Regions from separate parts of the Devosia sp. CN2-171 genome, predicted to be linked through region 1. Evidence: predicted binding sites of a transcription regulator. Region 1 holds the regulator's gene; each other region holds the start of a gene.
What was found. Region 1 encodes PhoB, which activates phosphate uptake and scavenging genes when phosphate is short. Its sites were predicted from a motif close to TGTCATNNANCTGTCAT; they were not measured.
Positions count from the first base shown of each region.

Region 2: a site for PhoB is predicted at 1,323-1,339, ahead of ACOYW5_RS04780 (esterase-like activity of phytase family protein). Genes of this name have one in related genera too.
Region 3: a site for PhoB is predicted at 1,440-1,456, ahead of phnC (phosphonate ABC transporter ATP-binding protein). Genes of this name have one in related genera too.

Region 1 covers NZ_CP186479.1:2,020,150-2,022,415, reverse strand. Annotated here, with positions in the region: gene pstB (phosphate ABC transporter ATP-binding protein PstB) at 1-131, shown strand, start outside; gene phoU (phosphate signaling complex protein PhoU) at 241-939, shown strand; gene phoB (phosphate regulon transcriptional regulator PhoB) at 951-1,652, shown strand.
Region 2 covers NZ_CP186479.1:933,602-935,867, forward strand. Annotated here, with positions in the region: gene ACOYW5_RS04780 (esterase-like activity of phytase family protein) at 1-1,259, opposite strand, end outside; gene ACOYW5_RS04785 (ATP-dependent helicase) at 1,416-2,266, shown strand, end outside.
Region 3 covers NZ_CP186479.1:3,672,925-3,675,190, reverse strand. Annotated here, with positions in the region: gene phnD (phosphonate ABC transporter substrate-binding protein) at 1-420, opposite strand, end outside; gene phnC (phosphonate ABC transporter ATP-binding protein) at 512-1,384, opposite strand; gene ACOYW5_RS18220 (DapH/DapD/GlmU-related protein) at 1,553-2,161, opposite strand; gene phnL (phosphonate C-P lyase system protein PhnL) at 2,158-2,266, opposite strand, start outside.

The DNA of each region.
Region 1 (2,266 bases):
CCGCCCGCGTCAGCCAGAAGACCGCGTTCTTCCACCTCGGCAAGCTCATCGAGGAAGGCAAGACCGAGGACATCTTCACCAATCCGCGCAACAAGCAGACGCAGGACTACATCACCGGCCGTATCGGCTGACGTCAGGAGCGCTTGCAGGTTTCCGGTTCGGAAGCGCGACCACATATTAACTCGGAGCCATTCGGCGGCTCCCGGCCGGCGAACGGCTCCAGACAAGGACTCGACCACCATGGCGACCACGCTGAACGAGCATATCGTCACCTCCTACGAGGACGAACTGACCAACCTGAACACCGCCATCTCCGAGATGGGCGGCATGGTCGAGCAGGCGATCACCGAAGGCGCCGGCGCGCTGCTGAAGCTGGATCACAAGCAGGCCCAGGATGTCCGCCTCTTCGACAAGAAGATCGACGACATGCAGCAGCGCATCAATGATGCAGCCGTTTCGATCATCGCCCGCCGCCAGCCCATGGCCGCGGACCTGCGCATGGTGGTGACGGCCATCCAAGTGGCCAACGATCTCGAGCGCACCGGCGACATGGCCAAGCAGTTGGCCAAGCGCGCCCTGCAGATCGAGTCGCTCAGCCTCGCGCCGAAATTCTACAACGGCGTCAAGCACATGAAGGAGCTGGTCGCCCGCCAGCTGCAGACCGCTCTCGATGCCTACCTCACCCGCGACAGCAAGGCCGCGGTGGATGTCTGCTCGCGCGACGACGAAGTCGACGCCATCTACAACTCGCTGTTCCGCGAACTCCTCACTTATATGATGGAAGACCCGCGCAACATCACGCAGTGCACCCACCTGCTCTTCTGTGCCAAGAGCCTCGAGCGCGTCGGCGACCACGCGACCAACATCGCCGAAGCCGCCTACTATCTCGAGACCGGCCGGCACCTCGGTGCCGAAGAACAGCAGCGTCAGCCCCGCTAGGATAGACCGAGATGAGCGCAACCATCCTGATCGTCGAAGACGAAGACGATGTCGCCGTGCTGCTGCGCTACAACCTCGAAGCCGAGGGCTTTCGCGTCGCCACCGCCGCATCGGGTGACGAAGCCGTTGAGCGCATCCGCGACGGCGTGCCGGACCTGATCCTGCTCGATTGGATGCTGCCTGGCCTCAGCGGCATCGAACTCTGCCGCCGCTGGCGCGCCCGCGAGGAAACCGCCCGCACCCCGATCATCATGATCACCGCGCGCGGCGAGGAAGAAGAACGCGTCCGTGGCCTCGCCACCGGCGCCGACGACTATGTGGTCAAGCCTTTCTCGATCCCCGAGCTGCTCGCCCGCATCAACGCTCTGCTCCGCCGCTCGAGCCCGCAGCTCGTCACCGCCGTGCTCAAGGCCGGCGACCTCGAGCTCGATCGCACCAGCCATCGCGTCCGTCGCGGCGGCCGCGAAGTGCACCTGGGCCCGACCGAGTACCGCCTGCTCGAGTACCTGATGCGCCACCCGGGCCGGGTCTACTCGCGCGAGCAACTGCTCGACGGCGTCTGGGGCAACGACGTCTATGTCGACGAACGCACCGTCGACGTCCATGTCGGGCGCCTCCGCAAGGCCATCAACCGCCACCGCGACGCCGACCCCATCCGCACCGTCCGCGGCGCCGGCTACGCGTTCGACGAGCGGTTTGCAGCACTGAGCTGAGGGACGGCGCGTCGGGTGCCCTCTCCGCCGTGGCGGCCCTGCCGGCCTAAAGTCGCTCCGCTGGAGCGATCTTGCCTTCGGCTCGACTCGAAGCCCATCAAAGAAGCATCAGTCAGGTCTCCCTCCCCCTTGTGGGGAGGGTAGCGCAGCTCGGCGAAGCCGTAGCGAAGCTGGGGTGGTGGTGAGCCGCACGCACCGCCCTCACGATTCTTATCCTCCCAGCTCCAATCCGTGCGATTCTCTCCCTCGTCCGCTGCACCGAAGCGAGATCATGACGAGTGGTTGGTGCGGTGGAGATTGGGTGATGGTGGAGTCGTTCGCCATCAGGCCGAAAGCACGACGGCATGATCCGGTTCGCCGGGGACGCCGCTAGCACGCGGGAGCCGTCCGATGCGGGATGGCTCGAAGGGACAAGGCTGCCACGCATGAGGCAGCCGCAGAGGCGGGACGGTATCCGGTGGATTCCGGCCGTTTGCAGCCGGCAGGTTCCTCGCGATGCGGCACGGGATGCGCCCGAGCCATCGTGCCATACGCCCAAAACCCCGATCGGCCGGCGAGGCGTGAGCCTCACTTACATTGCGGACTACCCGCGAGGGGCAAACGCCTCGCCGGCA
Region 2 (2,266 bases), 1.1 Mb from region 1:
CGCTCGTAGATCATGACATGCGAGCCGGCGAGGCCGTCTTCGCGGAAGTCGTTCTCGTTGGCGGTAACAAAGAGGTTACGCGACGGGATCGCCACCGAACCCTCCGGACCGATGCCCGAAGCGATGGTCTGCAGGTGCTCCGGCGCGACGCCGGCGCCGGCGTCCTTGAAGATGGCGACGAGCGACGAGCGTTCCTCGGCGACGAAGATCAGGGTGTCATCGCCGAACTTGGCGATCTCGATGCCCTCGGCCTCGACGCCCTTCTTGTTGCGGAAGTCAGGGTAGTGGCCCATGCGGGCGGCGTCGCTATCGAGCAGGTCGCCCGAGTCCCAGGCGACAGTGCCATCCTTGTTGAAGATGGTGAAGCCCCGGCTGCCGCCATTCCAGTCGCCTTCGTTGGCGGTGACGAGACGGTTGTCGTCGAGCCACTTCACGGCGTCCGGCTCGCGCAGCAGGCCATCCTTCTTCGACGTGAAATCGAGCTTGCCGTCGTTCTTGGTGTCGATGCCTGCGACATCGACCTGGCCAGCGGGGAAGTGGCCAGCGACCGTACCGGTCTTGCCGTCGACGATGACGACCTCGTTGTTCTCCTGCAGCGTCACGGCGACCTGGTCGGCGCTGTTGAAGTTGACGTACTCGACTTCGGCATCCTCGGGGGCGATGGCGGCGAGGCCGGTGATTTCGACCTTCTTCAGCGAAGCTGCATCGAGCTTGCCGTCGGTGATCGACAGCAGCACGAGATATCCCGACGGCGCCTGCGGGATGGCGGCGTCGTTGACCTCTTCGTTGCGCTCGTTCTCGATGGCGATGGCAAGGAGCGTGCCGGCTTCGTTATGGGCGATCGAGTCGGGCTGGCCGCCGAGTTCGACGGTCTCGAGAATTTCGTGCGACTTCAGGTCGATGACGACGAGCTGGCCCGAGACGTCGACAAAATCCTTGCGGGTGTTGAGCGCGACGTAGACCTTGTCGCCGACGATGGTCACCGAGGTCGGCTCGCCTTCGAGCTTCAGGTAGCCGGCCGGCTTCGGCGCCTTGGGGTCGGTGATGTCGATGAAGCCGATGCCGCCGTTCGGGCTATCGGAGTAGACCAGCGTCAGGCCATCCTCGGAGGCGGTGATGATTTCCGACGAGGTCGCCTTGGCGTCGGGAGCATTGAGCTCGACCGGGAAGCTGGCAATGCGGTTAAAGACCGGCGCGGCAAAGGCCGAACTGGCGAGCAGAGCCGTCGTGAGACCGAGAAGAATGGATTTGGTGTGCATGAAGTCCCCCTGAAAAGAGGGCTTCGACTTAGGCACGCCGCACAACGGCCACATGACAGCGGCGTGACGGTTCTGTGACGGTCCCCGCGCATATACATCGGCGGTCGCACTCCCTATATTCGCCGATGAGAACGAAACAGGATTCGTCAATCCCATATGCCAGCCGAACCGCAGCGCCTCGACCGCCCCCAGGCGGGCTCGATCACCAGCCAATTCGGCCGGGGAGCAGGCGCGCCTGACTATCTGAAGGGCCTCAACGAAGAGCAGCGCGAAGCCGTGCTGACCACCGACGGGCCGCTGCTGGTGCTCGCCGGCGCCGGCACGGGCAAGACGCGCGTGCTGACGACCCGCATCGCCCACATTCTCACTACCAAGCGCGCCTGGCCGTCGGAAATCCTGTCGGTGACCTTCACCAACAAGGCCGCCCGCGAGATGAAGGAACGGATCGGCAAAATCGCCGGCTCCGCCGTCGAGGGCATGCCGTGGCTCGGCACCTTCCACTCGATCGGCGCCCGTATCCTGCGCCGGCATGCCGAACTGGTGAACCTCCGCTCCGATTTCACCATCCTCGATACCGACGACCAGATCCGGCTGATCAAGCAGCTGCTCGAAGCCGAGAACATCGACGAGAAGCGCTGGCCGGCACGCGTATTCGCCGGAATGCTCGATGGCTGGAAGAACCGCGGCTGGTTGCCTGACGATGTGCCGAAGGCCGAGCTCCTGGGCTTCGCCAATGGCCGGCTGCCCAATCTCTACCGCGACTACCAAGCGCGGCTTGCGACGCTCAATGCGACCGACTTCGGCGACCTGCTGCTGCTCAACATCAAGCTGTTCAAGGAGCACCCGGACGTGCTGGCGGAGTACCACCGCCGGTTCAAGTACATGCTCGTGGACGAGTACCAGGACAGCAACACGGCCCAGTATTTGTGGCTGCGGCTGCTGGCCCAGGGGAAGCCCGCGTCGGAGGCGAACCTATGCGTCGTCGGCGACGACGACCAGTCGATCTA
Region 3 (2,266 bases), 1.7 Mb from region 1:
GCGCTTGCCCTTGGCCTGGGTGATGTCGGTGATGCCCGAGTCCTTGCGGGCCAGTGCGATCGAGTAGTACCCGGTCGAGCCATCGGTCTGGACGTTGGTCAGGAACGGTTCGACTGCTTCCGGGTCCTGCAGGTAGATGCCGGCATAGGCCGAGGCGCCGAGGCCGGCGATGTCGAGCGTGCCGCCGAGCAGGCCCTGCATCACGCCGTTGTAGTCGGCGGCCGGGAACAGCTTCACTTCCTTGACGCCGAGGGCGGCCGGCAGCTTGTCGATGAGGCACTGGTTATCGGCGAGGCGATCAGCCTCGTTCTCACCGCCGAGCAGGCCGATGCGAATGACATCGAGTTCCTGGGCGAAGGCCGGGGTAGCGAGGGCGGCGACGGCGATGCTTGCCATCAGGACGTTACGGATCGCGGACATGGATGTCTCCTTTGGTGACGCGATTGGCTTTCCGCCACCTGTCGCGCCGCGCAAGCAGGCGGCTGACCGGCAGGAGCGGAAACTCTGGATCTCAGTTGGGGAGGCCAGCCGTTGCGAGCGGAGCCTCGAGGGCGCCCGCCGGCAGCTCGGCATGCTTCTTCTTCTTCCTCTTCGGCACGATGGCCTCGAGACTGGTCGAGGTCATTTCCTCGGAGAACGCTTCCTCGAGGCCGTCGGCCCCGTAAAGTTCGCGTGCCACCTCGGTGGTGAGCTGCTCGGGCGTACCGTCGAACACCACCCGGCCCGCCGCCATGCCGATGATGCGCTCGCAATAGGCGCGGGCGGTATCGAGTGTGTGGAGGTTGGTGATGACGGTGATGCCCTGCTCCTCATTGATGGACGCAAGCGAGTCCATCACGATCTTGGCGTTGCGCGGATCGAGCGAGGCGATCGGCTCGTCGGCAAGGATGACCCTGGGTTCCTGCATCAGCGCCCGGGCAATGGCGACGCGCTGCTGCTGGCCGCCGGAGAGTGTCTGGGCCCACTGGCTGGCGACCGCGGCGATATCGAGCCGCTCGAGCGCCTTCAGCGCCATCAGTTGCTCTTCTTCCGAGAAAATCTGGAGGAGGCTCATGATGGTGTTGCGGCGGTTGAGCCGGCCGAGCATCACGTTGGTGATGACATCGAGGCGCGGCACCAGGTTGAACTGCTGGAAGATCATGGCGCAGTCGCGCTGCCAGTCGCGTAGGGCCTGGCCGCGCAGGGCCGAAACCGGCGCGCCGTGAAACTCGATCCGGCCGTCCGAAACGTCGATCAGCCTGTTGATCATGCGGAGAAGGGTGGATTTGCCGGCGCCCGACCGGCCGATGACGCCGACCATCTGGCCGGCGGGGATTTCCAGGTTGACGCCTTCGACGGCGACTTTCGCCCCGAAGCGCCGCGACACATTGGAAATCTTCAGCATGCAGGCCACCCCGTTCGCACGGGACCGAGACCTAAGCTGGTGAGACGAAATGCAGATGAAGGTTGGGTGACGAACCTGTGACAGTGGAAAAGCCACCGTCAAAAAACGATAAACCGCTGCGTTGACAACGGTTTATCGGCCGGAACCAGGGATGTGCAGACAGCCCGGCTATTCGTATTTCTCGAGGAACGCTTCGATTTCGAGGGTGCGAAAGTCGGAAAGCGCCGCGTGGAGCTTCTCGTGCGGCCAGTCCCACCATTGGAGCGCCAGCAGCCGATCGGCGATCGGGGTGAGGAAGCGCTGGCGGATCGGCTTGGCTGGAACGCCCACGGCAATGGCAAAATCGGCGACGTCCTTGGTCACCACGGCGTTCGAGCCGATGATGGCGCCGTGCCCGACCTTGACGCCCGGCATGATCACCGCGCCATGGCCGATCCAGGTGTCATGGCCGATGGAAATACCGTTCGACGCGCGCCAGTCGAAAAACTCCTGGTCATCGGTCTCGCCCTCGAAAAACCAGCTCGAGCGGTAGGTGAAGTGATGCAGCGACGCCCGCTGCATCGGATGCTTGGATGCATAGATGCGCACATTGGCAGCGATATTGGCGAACTTGCCGATCTCCGCATAGGCGATCTGGGTGCCGTCGACGGCATAGGAATAGTCCCCCAGGCTCGAGCGATAGACGTGACAATTGGCGCCGATCTCGGTGTAGCGGCCAAGGACGGAATCCTTCACCTGCGCCGTGGGATCGATGAGCGGCGTCTCCGAGAGCTTCATGCGGCTTTCCTCACGGCGAAGGCGGTGACGTCGACGATCCGGTCGGCGACCTCAGCCCGCACTTCCTCGTCGTGGAAAATACCGAGCAGGGCGATGCCGGCCAAC